One region of the Mannheimia sp. genome, then DNA from elsewhere that is predicted to be linked to it. Evidence: riboswitches for the same ligand, from Rfam matches in the RefSeq annotation. Region 1 holds a riboswitch; each other region holds the start of a gene.

The links. Region 1 has a riboswitch for thiamine pyrophosphate ahead of ACJHV0_RS08290 (ABC transporter ATP-binding protein). Riboswitches for the same ligand answer to the same signal wherever they lie in the genome.
Region 2: another riboswitch for thiamine pyrophosphate. It lies ahead of thiE (thiamine phosphate synthase); the one in region 1 lies ahead of ACJHV0_RS08290 (ABC transporter ATP-binding protein).
Region 3: another riboswitch for thiamine pyrophosphate. It lies ahead of thiB (thiamine ABC transporter substrate binding subunit); the one in region 1 lies ahead of ACJHV0_RS08290 (ABC transporter ATP-binding protein).
Region 4: another riboswitch for thiamine pyrophosphate. It lies ahead of thiM (hydroxyethylthiazole kinase); the one in region 1 lies ahead of ACJHV0_RS08290 (ABC transporter ATP-binding protein).

The regions. Positions count from the first base shown of each region.
Region 1 covers NZ_JBXGGI010000115.1:19,077-22,663, reverse strand. The annotation lists gene tenA (thiaminase II) at 1-442, opposite strand, end outside; gene ACJHV0_RS08295 (ABC transporter permease) at 458-1,222, opposite strand; gene ACJHV0_RS08290 (ABC transporter ATP-binding protein) at 1,222-1,941, opposite strand; TPP riboswitch at 2,016-2,106, opposite strand; gene ispB (octaprenyl diphosphate synthase) at 2,224-3,219, shown strand; gene ACJHV0_RS08280 (epoxyqueuosine reductase QueH) at 3,322-3,587, shown strand, end outside.
Region 2 covers NZ_JBXGGI010000142.1:1,712-5,298, reverse strand. The annotation lists gene thiE (thiamine phosphate synthase) at 1-1,383, opposite strand, end outside; TPP riboswitch at 1,445-1,541, opposite strand; gene sppA (signal peptide peptidase SppA) at 1,621-3,477, opposite strand; gene ACJHV0_RS09935 (nitroreductase family protein) at 3,582-3,587, shown strand, end outside.
Region 3 covers NZ_JBXGGI010000074.1:5,363-8,949, reverse strand. The annotation lists gene pcnB (polynucleotide adenylyltransferase PcnB) at 1-529, opposite strand, end outside; gene dksA (RNA polymerase-binding protein DksA) at 583-1,032, opposite strand; gene thiB (thiamine ABC transporter substrate binding subunit) at 1,268-2,221, opposite strand; TPP riboswitch at 2,264-2,407, opposite strand; gene ACJHV0_RS05545 (amidohydrolase family protein) at 2,677-3,587, shown strand, end outside.
Region 4 covers NZ_JBXGGI010000142.1:6,225-9,811, forward strand. The annotation lists gene ACJHV0_RS09950 (MFS transporter) at 1-564, opposite strand, end outside; gene thiM (hydroxyethylthiazole kinase) at 557-1,375, opposite strand; TPP riboswitch at 1,432-1,535, opposite strand; gene nrdD (anaerobic ribonucleoside-triphosphate reductase) at 1,582-3,363, opposite strand; gene nrdG (anaerobic ribonucleoside-triphosphate reductase activating protein) at 3,360-3,587, opposite strand, start outside.

The DNA of each region.
Region 1 (3,587 bases):
AAGGAGCAATGCGGCGAGCAATTTCAGCATAGCCAATCGTACAAGGAGCAAGAGCGGTATAAAGCTCTGCTAATCCGCCTTTCATTCCGCAATCTAAAACATAACGAGTGTAGGCAACACAAGCTGGAGATTCTTCCGTTGCAAATAGTTCTTCCTCTTTAATGCCCCATTGCTTGCAATAATCAATGTGTAATTGAATTTCGCTCAGTAATCCTTCATTCATTTTTTGGGCGAAATGAATATCTTCAAACCGTTCAGCCTTGAAAATACCGAGTGAAATTGCTCGGCTATATTGAAACAAAAAACGATAATCTTGCTTTAAATAGTGTTGAAAACAGTGCTTGGGTAACGTGCCATTAGCAAGTTGTTTCACAAAATCGTGATCGATATAATCAAGCCAATATTGCCCTGCTTTTTCGGTAAGTCGTTGAATAATAGACATAAATTCTCCTTATCATTAATGTAAATGTACAGCCCAAGGTACAAGGCGTTTAAGTAATTTATCGGTAACAAAGTAGAGCAATAATGCAATCACAATCAAAATAAAAAGAGCGGCAAACATCAAGTCTGTCTGCATACGAGCGTTAGCGTGGAGCATTAAGTAACCTAAACCTTGTGAAGCACCAACCCATTCCCCCACAATCGCCCCAATAGGCGCAACCGACACTGCAATGCGTAAACCTGAAGCCAGTGATGGCAAAGCAACAGGGAGCTGAACTTTAAATAACATTGCAATAGGTGAAATCTCTAAGGTTTTTGCCAAATCCAACCAAGTTTTTGGTGTATTGCGTAACCCATCAAAACAGGCAGCAGTTACAGGGAAGTAAATAATCAGCACCGTCATCACAATTTTGGAAGCAAGCCCATAGCCAAACCACAGAACGAGAAGTGGTGCTATAGCAAACACAGGAATAGCTTGAGAAATAACAAGTAAAGGCAGCAAGAATTTAGACAACTGCTTATAGCGAGTCAGTAACAATGCTGAGCCTAACCCGAACAAAAAGCCGAGCAGCAAGCCTAACACAATTTCCAATAACGTGATTTGGGCGTGAGTAGCAAGAAGCGGTGCATTTTCAATTAACTTTTGCCAAACCGTAAGCGGTGAAGGCAACATATAAGCAGGCATTCCACCAAAACTAACCGCCCCTTGCCACAATAAAAGCAAGCAAAATGTAATCACAAGCGGTCGAAAAAGTGGAATTTTTTGCAAAAAGGAACGCATTACTCTCCTCCGCCGGTTAATTCATTAAATAATTGTTGCTGTAATACCCATTGCCGGTGATTGTTAAGTTCTCGTGGTCTGTCGCCTTCTAGGGCAATAGTTAGAGCAATTTCAGCAGGTTGATGACGTAAAATGCAAATTTCATCGCTTACACGAATTGCTTCTTGCGGATCGTGCGTAATCAACAACACCGTTTTATCTCGCAACAGCTCAACGGCAAGGGCTTGTAATTGATGGCGAGTTACTGCATCAAGGGCGGAGAATGGCTCATCCATTAAAATGAGATTTGCCTCTTGCATTAACGTGCGAGCTAACGCCACTCGTTGCCGCTGACCACCCGAAAGTTGATAACAACACTTATGCAAATGCTCACCTAGCCCGACTTGCTCAAGCAGGCTTATCGCTTTTTCTTGGCTTTCTGCTGATTTTTGCCCACTTAAATGAGCCTGTAACTGAACGTTGTCAATTATTGATAACCACGGATAAAGCGAGTCGGTTTGAGCTAACCACGCAATACGAGTGTTGGGATCAAAAGAGATTTCGCCCGTTTGTATCGCTTCGCTTTCTAATCCTGCAATAATGCGTAAAAGTGTTGATTTTCCAACACCACTTGCTCCTAACAAACTGGTCCAACTTCCTTTTTTAAGTTGAAAATTGAAATGTTGAAATAGCACCTGCTCGCCAAATGTTAAGCAAAGATTGCGGATTTCAATGTGCATAATGCCTCCAAATCAACGATTTAGAGTAAGGCAAGAAACGCGTGAAAAAGACGAAAGAATAGAGATAGGGATTGAGTTTGGCATCATTAGTTTCCTACGGCAGTATTAACTGAATCAGGTTCACGGGTATCATCTCAGCTGAAAACAGCACCCCGACTAAAATTAGCTCAAGTCTAAGAAAATTTAGCCCAATATGCAAATGCTTTCTGAAATTATTCTTTTTGAAGACGGCTGATTTAGGGTAGAATGTAGAGCAAATTTTACCTAATCAGATGGAAACAAATGGCTACGCAATTAACTCTCGAACAAATTCAAGCCCTTGCAAATGAAGATATGCAAGCGGTAAACGCAGAAATTTTGGCTCAACTTAATTCGGAAGTCTTATTGATTAACCAGCTTGGGCATTACATTATCGCAGGTGGTGGAAAACGCATTCGCCCGTTAATTTCCGTGCTTGCAGCCCGTGCGTTAGGTTATCAAGGTAAAAAGCATATTACGGCGGCAGCCTTTATTGAGTTTGTACATACGGCAACATTATTGCACGATGATGTGGTGGATGAATCCGACAAACGTCGTGGGCGAGATACGGCAAATTCTGTGTTTGGCAATGCAGCAAGCGTGTTAGTGGGCGATTATATCTACACTCGCTCGTTCCAAATGATGACAGATTTAGACTCGCTTCGTGTATTAAAAGTAATGTCTTCAGCAACCAATGCGTTGGCAGAAGGTGAAGTTCAGCAATTAATGAATGTGAACGACCCAAACACCACTGAAGCAAACTATATGCGTGTGATTTACAACAAAACCGCACGTTTGTTTGAAGCTGCGACTCAATGTGTGGCAATTGCCGCGGAAGCAAGCGAAGAAATCGAAAACGGCTTAAAAGATTACGGTTGTTATTTAGGCACGGCATTCCAACTTGTTGATGATATTTTAGACTACTCCGCCCAAAGCGAAAGTTTAGGCAAAAACGTGGGCGATGACTTTGTGGAAGGCAAACCAACGCTTCCGCTCTTACACGCAATGCACGCAGCAGAAAAAGCAAGCAAAACCGCTCAAGTGGAGCTGATCCGCAATGCAATTGAAAACGGTGGTGAATTGGAGCAAATTCCAGACGTTTTAGCCATTATGACGGAACACAAATCTCTCGACTACGCAATGCAAAAAGCCCGTGAAGAAGCCCAAAAAGCGGTCGATGCGTTAGCGGTATTGCCTGAGAGCGAATATAAACAGGCATTGATTTCACTAGCGTATCTGTCGGTAGATCGCTCTTATTAATTTGCAAAACATCAGATAAATTTAACCGCTTGTAGGGGCAAATGATATTTGCCCCATAACCTATAATTCTTTTGGGCAAATGTTATTTGCCCCTACATAACAATGACAGAACAAAACCAACAACCCCAAGAACATATTGAAAGCGTGCGTGCTAGACGCAGAGCTCAAAATCAAAAAAAAGACCCAAACGCCCCGTTTGTGCGTGAGAAATTAACTCTTCCGAACGGACACAACAAGTTGCTGCTGCACTCTTGCTGTGCCCCGTGTTCGGGCGAAGTGATGGAAGCAATTCACGCCTCCGGCATTGAATTTACCATCTATTTCTATAACCCGAACATTCACCCACTCAAAGAGTATCTCATTCGTAA
Region 2 (3,587 bases), on a different contig from region 1:
TCCGCCAATTGCTACCGTTGGAATTTGAAGTGGTGCAACCAGACCGACATATTTCGCTAAATTAACCAGTCCCTGTGGCTGCGATGGCATTTCCTTTGTTTGCGTTGGGAAAACGTGTCCAAATGCAATATAAGAAGGTTGAATTGCTAAGGCTCGCATAATTTCAAAATAGCCGTGAGTGGAAACGCCTAACCGCAATCCTGCTTGTTGGATAGCATTTAAATCTGCTGTGGCTAAATCTTCCTGCCCTAAATGCACACCGTAAGCCTGATATTTTACCGCAAGCTGCCAGTAATCATTCACAAACAGGCGGACATTATACTGTTTCGCAAGCTTTATTGAGCGTGCAATTTCTGTTTCAACTTCTGCAAGCGGTCGATTTTTCACACGAATTTGCAAGGTTTTTATCCCGGCAAGAATCAAGCGTTCAATCCACTCGAAGCTCTCTACCACAGGGTAAAGCCCAAGCTGATAATCAGTTGCCGCAAAAGGTTTTTTCGGCAAATTGAGCGGTGCAGAAACCAGTGCGGTTTGAGGGAAGAAATCAATATCTTCCGGGTAGCCTGTGTGGCATAACGAACTTAGTGCAGTTTGCCCTCTCCCTTCTTTTTCCGATAAACCTTTTTGTAAATACGCAGTAGCAACGGTTACGGCATCAGGCAAATCAAAACCTTTGGCTAACATTGAACCCACCGCAGAAGCATAGGTACAACCTGTACCGTGTGTATTAACACTTTGCAGTCTTGGGTGGGAAAAGGAAAAAATGTCTTGGGAGTTAAGCAGATAATCACTTACCGTTTCGCCCTGCCATTCAAAATGTCCGCCTTTGGCTAAAACAGCCTTCACACCTTGTGAAATAAGCATTTGAGCAGCAGTTTTCACATCATCAAACCTATTAATTTCAGTCTCGCTCAATAGGGCTAATTCAGTTCCATTTGGTGTAATCAGATCAACTAACGGATAGAGTTTTTCTTGCACTACGGGTAATAAAATACTGTCTGAGAGAGCCTGTCCGCTACTTGCTACCGCAACAGGATCGTAAACTACAAAGCAATAGTTTTTACTTTCTAATCGAATTTTTTGGATATATTCACATAAAATCTCAACTTGAGCCTGTGAACAAAGTAAGCCAATTTTGATTGCATTTGGATAGCCTTGCATTAATAGGGCTTCAAACTGCCGGCGGAAAGTGTGATCATCAACAGGTGTTACACAAAGCACGCCGTGTGGGTGTTGGGCTGTAACAGACGTAACCACCGAGCACCCCACTAAATTAAAATCGTGAAAGGTATATAAATCGGTTTGTAGCCCTGCTCCGGCACAAGAATCTGAACCGGCAACCGTCCAAATCACTTTAGGTTGATGGGTATTAGAAATAGACATCGCAAAATCCTCTTTTTTAAAGTTAGGGTTTGCTTGTCAGAGATGTGGCAATAGGTAAAATTGAATGTTAAAACTTGTTCCCTACGCAGGTACTAACCTACAGGTTCGACGGATCTCGCAGTTGCGATCTCAGCCCTATGGCACTCCGACAAGCATTTTTAGTATAGCTTACAAGCGGTTATTTTCCACAAAAAATTTGCAAAATTTTCTGAAAAATGAACCGCTTGTTAGCATTGATTAATTTACTTTTCCGCAATTTAAACAGTAGAGATACATCTGTTTTGGATCATTAAAACGTGAAAGGATTTCCATTTGTTTCTGCGATTGCTTCAGCACAGGTAAATCAAACCAGTTAGTTAGACTCACTTGTAGCTGAGTTTTGAAATCACGAGCAAGCGTGCCAAATAGGCTGTCGTCTTGTTCGGCAAACCATTGTAAACCGAATCGCTCAACCTTTGCTTTGCTCTGTGCTTCACGTTTTTGATTGATTAGATCAGATAAGGTAACAAAAGCCACATTAAAATTGCCTAACTCATCAACTAAACCGTGTTTTAGTGCATCAGAGCCTAGCCAAACTTGCCCTTGAGCGACCTTATCTACCGCCTCTTTTGACATATTTCTGCCACGAGAAACCAGCTCTAAGAAACGGTCATAGCCATTTTCAATGCCGATTTGCAGCACTTCACCTTGCTCTTTCGGTAGGCTTTTCAAACCGATTGGCTCTGCCAATGCAGAGGTTGCAATGCCATCTTCACTCACGCCTAAGTTTTTAGCTGTTTTTTCAAAGGTTACCGCTAAACCAAAAATGCCGATTGAGCCGGTGATGGTATTTGGGCTGGCAATAATTTTATCGCTGGTTGCCGCAATCCAATAACCGCCTGATGCCGCCATTCCCCCCATTGAAGCAACGACTGGCTTACCTTCTTTTTGGAATGCTTCTACTTCTTGGCGAATAAGCTCTGATGCCATCGCACTTCCACCCGGACTATTAATACGTAAAATCAAGCCTTCTACGTTTTTATCGGCTCTTGCTTCTTGCAGTAATTTTACAATAGTTTCACTACCCACGCCTGATTGGTCGCTCTCGCCTGTTATAATTGCCCCTTCCACATTTACAACGGCAATTTTAGGGACGTTGATATCAGCAAAACGGTCATTTAGCTCAAGTTCATAGTCTGAAAATTCAATGTGGTTATACGCTCCCTCACTGTTTTCACCAAATTTTTCGATCAATTTTGCTTTGCTTTCTTGGTTAGACACTAGCTGTGTTACCCACTTTTGATTTATGGCGAACTGAGCATCATCGCCTTTTGCAGCTTTATATTTTTCAATATAGTTTTCGGCAGATAAATTAATTTCTTTTGGTTCAATTTTACGGTTGTGAGCGATCATTTCCACCGTTTGTTGCCAAGTACCATTGAGCCAACCTCGAGCATTTTGTTTAGCCTCTTCAGACATATCATCACGCATAAAAGGCTCAACTGCTGATTTGTAAGTACCTACACGGAAAATATGTGCTTCAGCTTCAATTTTATCTAACAAGGTTTTGAAATAAGTATTGGAATAGCTTAAGCCTTGAAGCTCCACAGAACCCGCTTTATTTAAATAAATTTCATCGGCGAATGAAGCAAGATAATATTGCTTTTGTGAATATTGCTCACCAATAGCAATAACCGGTTTGCCTGATTCTTTGAAGCTATTAATTTCATTACCAATAAAATCTAAAGAGGAAAAATCAGCATTTTGTAAATTATGCAAATCCAGCACTAATCCTGTAATTTGCGGATCATTTTTCGCTTTGCTAATCGCTTGCACTACATCAAAAGTTGAAATTTTAAAGGGCTCGGCTCCGCCTAGTTCAGATTGAAGCAAGCGGTAGAAATCAGTAAATTCTTCGCGATTATCCACCAAATAACCATCTAAATTTAAACGTAACGCCCCTTGTGTAAAAACAGGTTTTTGCGTGTTTTGCGAGGAAGCTATAAACCCAACCACAGGCACTAAGAATAGAATAAATAAGATAAAAAAGAGATTAATAACACACTCTCTAATACAGCGAAACATTTTATAAATCGCTTTTAGCATATTTAACATCATAAATCCCTAAAAATAAAACAGTCGGCACAGTATAAAGCAATCACGGAATGAATAAAATATGCTATTCTTAAACCAAAAGAAATTCATAAAAGGTAATGTTTATGCAA
Region 3 (3,587 bases), on a different contig from region 1:
TCGAGATTTTGTCATTGCTGTGGGAAGCGTGCCCTGCTCGGAAGGTTGCTACCTCAAAAATTTCACGCCCGTAAACAATGTGAGCTAAGCGGAAACGACGACCAATCAAGCGGCATTGTCTGCCGAAAATACGTTGAATTTCTTCCGGGCGAGCATTGGTGGCAATATCAAAATCTTTTGGTTTTTTTTCAAGTAATAGATCACGAATACAACCACCAACAATATAGGCTTCAAACCCGGCAAGATGTAATTTATCTACAATCGAAAGAGCATTTTTAGGGAAATCCTTCGGACTAATCCCATATTGAGCTGCACTTACCGTGAATTTTTTATGTAGGAGATGAGAAGGCACATCTGTTTGATGACCTTTACTGCCTTTTTTATGGCTTTTTTGTTCTGTTAATTTAGGGGCTGAACGTTTAGAGCGACTGGATTTAGTTGTTTTCTCCGCTCTTGGTTCAACTTCTGGCTTATTTTCCTTCTCTTGCTTTTTTGGTTTGGAAAATAATGACTTAATATAATTAAAAATAGTACACCTCTAAATAGTAAATGCCTCTTTAAAAGAGGCATTATGTAACTTGATTATAAACCTAGCTGCTTCTCGCGAATTTCAGCTAATGTTTTGCAATCTATACATAAATCTGCAGTTGGGCGAGCTTCTAAGCGTTTGATGCCGATCTCAACACCACAGGTTTCACAAAAACCGTAATCATCTTCTTGAATTTTATGTAACGTTTGCTCAATTTTTTTCAACAATTTACGTTCACGATCACGATTACGAAGTTCTAAACTAAACTCTTCTTCTTGACTTGCACGATCGTTAGGGTCAGCGAAGTTCGTCATATCTTCTTGAAGCTGGCTTTTTGTGCGTTCTGCTTCTTCCATAATTTGACCGTGCCACGCTTTCAGAATTTTTTTGAAATGCTCACGTTGAGCTTCATTCATATACTCTTCATCTTTTGCCGGCTCATAAGGCTCAACACCTGCTAATGCTAATAAACCAAGAGAGGTGGTTTTAGCCGTTTCAGTCATAGATTACTCCTTGTTTGGAATTTTATTGTTAAAATTATATCCCGAATACAACCTAACTTCCTTGTAACTACATTATACGAAAAAATCAACATCTTCGGGTTTTTAGTAATGGCGGCTATAAATAACACAAAATCGAATGACTAACAAATAAATTTGCAAAAATTTTGCATTTATATTGATTTATTTGCTCAAAATTATAGCCGAATTTACGTTCGGCTATCATTCTGTTTATTTCTTACCAGCTTTTTGACCAATCGGCGAGCCATTTTTGAATCGTTTCATTAGAGGGCGGAGTAAATTCTAATGTGTTGTAGGTTGGCATTTCTGCAAAAGCAGGATCAACACCTTCCGCTAAAACAGGGTTCATTACATTATGGTAAGAAATAATATGTTGCGACTCAGGCTTATGCAAAAATGCTAAAAATTGATTTGCTAACGCTCTTTGTTTAGTCGTTTTTACAATTGCCGCATTTTCTACTTGAACTAAATGCCCTTCCTCAAATGGAGCTGCCACATATTTATCGGTGTTTTCGTGCCACTTATGATATAAAGGCGATGTAGTATAACTTAATACTAAATCCGATTCCCCTTTTAAGAAAGCTCCATAAGTTTCAGACCAACCTTTACCGACCGTTACGGTATGTTTTGCCAATGTTTTCCAAGCCGTTGGAGCTTCATCACCATACACTTGATTTACCCACATTAAGAAACCACGTCCAACGCTACTGGTTCTTGGATCTTGGTAGATAATCTTTAAGTCTTGGCGTTCAACCAGCTCTTTCAAACTTTTCGGCGGATTTTTCAACTTTTCTTTATCGTAAATAAAGGCATAAGAGCCTGTATCATACGGAAAGAAAATTTTATCTTTCATCTCTAATTTGGTTTTTGCCTCAAATTCCGTGAACAACCCTGAATTTTCAGCTTCAGTTTGCAAGAAATTATCAATGCCTAAAACCACATCGGCTTTGGTTTTTTCACCTTCTAAACGCACACGGTTGAACATTGTTACACCATTATCAAACGGCATAAATTTTAAATCACAGTTACACTCTTTCTCAAAATTTTGCTCTAATTTTGCAGCCGGACCATATTCAGAGGCAAACGAACTATAAGTGTAAACGGTAAGTGTTGGTTGGTTGGCAAAAGCGGTGGAGGTAAGTAGTGCCAATGAAGATAAAATCAGTTTCATAAAAAGTCCTTCTAAATTACGTTGATAGAAGGATTTAAGAGGCAAGTTTGCTATCTCAAATCCCTACGCTGATATTAATCAGATCAGGTTCTATGGGTATTTCTCAGCCACAAGCGGTCGGATTTTAGAGAAAATTTGCAAATTTTTAAGCAAATTAAACCGCTTGTTGCACCCCAATGAGAACGCTTTATTGTAAAAAGTTTGTTGCTGAATTTCAATATTCGCAAACGTTTGCTATTTAGCAAAAAAATCATTATACTACCCACCTAGTTCAAACAAGGAACTAGAAATGAATTATCCTACTTTAATAATGACTCCAAATTCTACGCAGCTACGCATCGTTTCACGAGGCGTGGCTGTTTTTTTATTCATTTCTAAACATTAAAAATCGCTCTTAAAGGCGATTTTTTTATGATACTTAATCTACATTGACAATATTGAAAGGAATAGCATAGATGAGCCAATTGATTCGTACCCTAAAAGGTCATATTCGTGATGAAATCATTAAAAAAGGCGGCTGGGTAAATGCTCACGCTCACGCAGATCGTGCATTTACAATGACACCCGAGAAAATCACTGTTTATCAAAATGCGAATCTACAACAAAAATGGGACTTGGTAGATGAAGTAAAACGTAATTCAAGCGTAGAAGATTACTACCGTCGCTTCTCTCAAGCGATTGAATTGATGATTTCACAAGGGGTTACTGCATTCGGTACTTTTGTAGATATCGATCAGGTATGTGAAGACAGAGCCATTATTGCCGCTCACAAAGCCCGTGAAGTGTATAAAAACGATATTATCTTAAAATTTGCTAACCAAACCTTAAAAGGAGTGATTGAGCCAACGGCGAAAAAGTGGTTTGATATTGGCTCTGAAATGGTGGATATCATCGGTGGATTGCCTTACCGTGATGAATTAGATTATGGCAAAGGCTTGGAAGCAATGGATATTTTAATGGAAACTGCCAAATCACAAGGTAAAATGTTGCACGTTCACGTCGATCAATTTAACTCACCAAAAGAAAAAGAAACCGAGCAACTATGTGATAAATCAGTTGAACACGGAATGCAAGGGCGAGTTGTCGCTATTCACGGTATCTCAATTGGGGCTCACCCAAAAGATTATCGTAAAATGTTGTATCAAAAAATGCGTGATAGCCAAATGATGGTGATTGCCTGCCCGATGGCGTGGATTGATAGTGGTCGTAAAGAAGACCTCCAGCCGTTCCACAACGCTTTAACGCCTGCGGATGAATTAATTCCTGAAGGCATCACAGTGGCAGTGGGGACAGATAACATCTGCGACTATATGGTGCCACTGTGTGAAGGCGATATGTGGCAAGAGTTAAGCCTACTTTCTGCGGG
Region 4 (3,587 bases), on a different contig from region 1:
AATTCGCCACGCCCAATCCAGAAAAGCTTGTTCGCCATAAATGAGATTAACTAAGTAGAATGCCCCATTGGCTAATAGCAAGCCGATAGGAGCTCCCATTTGCGGAAAAATACCAAAAAATGCCCGTTTGTTTTTGGGGGCGTGTTCGGTGGCGACTAATGCAGCTCCTCCCCATTCTCCCCCTAAGCCCAAACCTTGCCCGATACGGCATAAGCAGAGCAGTACCGTTGCCCAAATACCAATAGCGGCATAGTTTGGCAGTAAACCAATCGCTACTGTGGATAAGCCCATCAATAAAAGCGAGGCAATAAGGGTTTGTTTACGTCCATATTTATCGCCGAAATGCCCGAAAATGATCGAGCCCATCGGGCGAGTGAAAAAGGCAAGGGCAAGAACGGAAAGCGACATTAATTGGTTAGAAACAGGGTCATCACTATTGAAAAACTGCACGTTAAATACCAGTACTGCAGCCATTGTGTAGATATAGTTATCAAAGTATTCAATTGCCGTGCCAACCATTGAGGCAACGGCAACTTTTGTCGGACTCGATTGTAGGCTAGACATATTCCACCTCCGCATATTGCTCAACCGTTTCCGGTATTAAAGCCCCTAATTCATCTAAAAGATTGACTGCAAATTGCCCGTATTGGGTTGGTTTGAGTGATTTTGCCGCAACTTCACCGGCAACCGCATAAGCGGTACAAGCCTCAACCAGTGCGTTGAAATAGCGTTTTTTCTCAGCAACGGCTAAAAATGCACCGCACACGGCACTTAATAAACAGCCTGAAGCGGTAATTTGTGGGAACATTGGGCTGCCGTTTTTAAGTAACGCAGTGCGTAAGCCATCGCTTACTACATCGGTTTCGCCACTAATGGCAACTAAGGTTTTATAACGTTTAGCAACTTGTTGAGCGATTTCCACAAGGCTATGCGAGCCTTCGCCGGCATCAACGCCTTTAGCCTGCCATTTTACGCCTGCGAGGGTGGCAAGTTCTCCTGCATTGCCTCGAATGGCGGTGAATTGGATTTCGTTAAGCAAGATTTCAACCGTTTGACGGCGAAAAGGTGTTGCTCCAACGCCGACAGGGTCAAGAATTACAGGAATGCCTAAACGGTTTGCCGTTTTACCGGCAAGCACCATTGCTTCCACTTCTTTGCCGATTAATGTGCCGATATTAATTACCACAGCCGAACTTAATTGAGGCACAGCTTCCATCTCCTCAATGGCAGTCGCCATAATGGGTGAAGCCCCGAGAGCCAATAAACCATTGGCGGAAAAGTTAGCGGCAACAATGTTGGTAATATTATGAACAAGCGGTCGATTTTGCCGAATTTTTTGCAAATAGGTGGATTGAAATGGGGTAGATGTGGTCATCGTTTATTCCTCATTGTATTGAAAAAACAATGCACCAACACGAACGGGAATAGATCGGTTTTAAGCCTTTAGTTTCCTACGTCAGTGCTAACTGCATCAGGTTCAACGGGTATTTCTCAGCTTGCTTTATTTGAGTAAACAAGCACCCCGACTAAATGAGAGCTCAATATAAAACTTTAGAAAAGGGTTGTAAAGTACCTTAAACGTTAAGCCGCTTCTCGATGATAAAACCGCAAACTATGCTCTTTTTGGCGGGCAGAACTAAAGGCAGAAACCCGTTTTAAATAGCCGATAACTCGTGTGCCGTAGTCAATATTTTGCGAGCCGCATTTGGAGCAACGATGCAAAGTGCGTTTGTCGATATGGCTACATTCGTTGCAAATTGTGATTTTGACGTTAATGCAGAAATAGTTGCAGCCTGTTTTAGCGGCGGTGTCTAATAGTGAACGATAGCCGTTGGCGGTTAAGGCTTCATCGAGGTTTAAATGCAAGGCTGAACCACCATCTAGCCATTCAATTAGCTTTTTGCCGTGCAGTAAGAATTTATCGAGAGCGTTAGTTTCTTCATCTTCTACCACATAGAAATAGGAGTTGTAGCAATCACGAGGCACGAAATAGCCGTCTGCTTTATCCCATTTCGCATTTTTTACCCCTAAATTTTCGGCAGGCACAAATTCAGTGTTGAACTTCACACCATATTGTTGGCTGGCAGCTTGGTTTGCCTCAAAAATTGTTTTTAAGCGAGATTGCACAAATTCAATATATTCAGGATTGTAGCCTACTTTCAAGCCTTGAGATTCAGCCGCTTCTGCCATACCGTTAATGCCGATGGTGAGGAATTGTTTATCTAACGAAATAAATCCAGCATCATAAACAGGCAGCATTCCGTTGGCTAAATATTCCTCCATCAATTTTCGGTAAGCATATTGATATTTATGGATCTTGCTGACTTCTGAACTCAAATCACGCTTATCTTGCACTAAACGGTTCATATTAATCGTAATCACATTTATCGAACCTGTTGCTACACCGCCAGCACCGAGTGAGTAAGAGAAGGTGTGATCACTGATTTCATTGCGTAAACGGCAGCAAGAAGCGAGGGAATCAGGGTTATCCGACTGATAAATAAAAAAGGAATTACCTTGTGCCAGTTCATTTGCCATTTGGTTGGCAAATTCGTCATCTTTGCATTTACCTTGTTCAGTTAGCATTGCGGCAGTTACTACAGGGAACGTAAGAATGGCTTTGCTGCGTTCTTTGTTAAACCATTGCATAAAGAAAAGCTGCAATTTAGCGGTGGTTTCCCAGCAGGGCTTTTCAAAATCAGGGAACACAAAGTTACCGAACATTGCCTCAAAATAGAATTTATCGTAAACCGAAATATTCCAAAATACGCTTTGATAGCCTCGTGCGGCAGCCGGTTGGTTAATGCTGTAGACCACTTGTTGGAGGTGATTTTCAATGTCGGAACGATGGGTTTTCAGGTAGTTATCGCCATAATCTTTACGGGCAAAATAGTCAAAATAGGTAAGAAATTCAACGGTCGCAACAGCTCCGGCAAATTGGGAACTAACCGCAAAAACAAAATTGACAAAAGAGCCGCAAAAAGAAGCCAGATGTTTTGGAGCTTTGGATTCGCCCCCCAGTTTGGTTAAGCCATCACGCAAAAACGGATACATTGTAACCGATACACAATAAGGTTTGAGGCTGGTTTCATCGTGAACGTAAATTTCGTGTGCTTCAATTTGGCGTAAGTATTCGCAAGCGGTCTCTTTATCAAAAAGTTTTGCAATTTTTTCGCTGATTTTTGCTCGATTAATTTGCACAAAAAAATCTTTCATCAGCTCGTTTTCCATTGTGGCAATATTTTTTTGTGTTACGTTGGCGTTAGCGTCCATTTTTGAGCCATCAGCCGCATTTTGGGCTTGAATGTAGTGGTCAATAAAAGCTAATTTTTCTGAAATTTGTTTCGCTTCTAAGCGAATCATAGCATTGCTCCTTTGATAAATAAGTGGTTTAGATTTTCATTATTGCGTAAATCAATAAAACGTTGGTTAGTGGTCAGGCTGTTTAATCCGCCTTGCTCGGCAATCCAACGACCTGTTTTTAAGTAAGTTAATTCAGTCAGTAAACAAGGAGGAATTTCGTGCCGCTCTAAGCCTGTGTAGAGGCAAGTTTGTAGCTTTTGTTGCTTACAACGTTTTAATAAAGA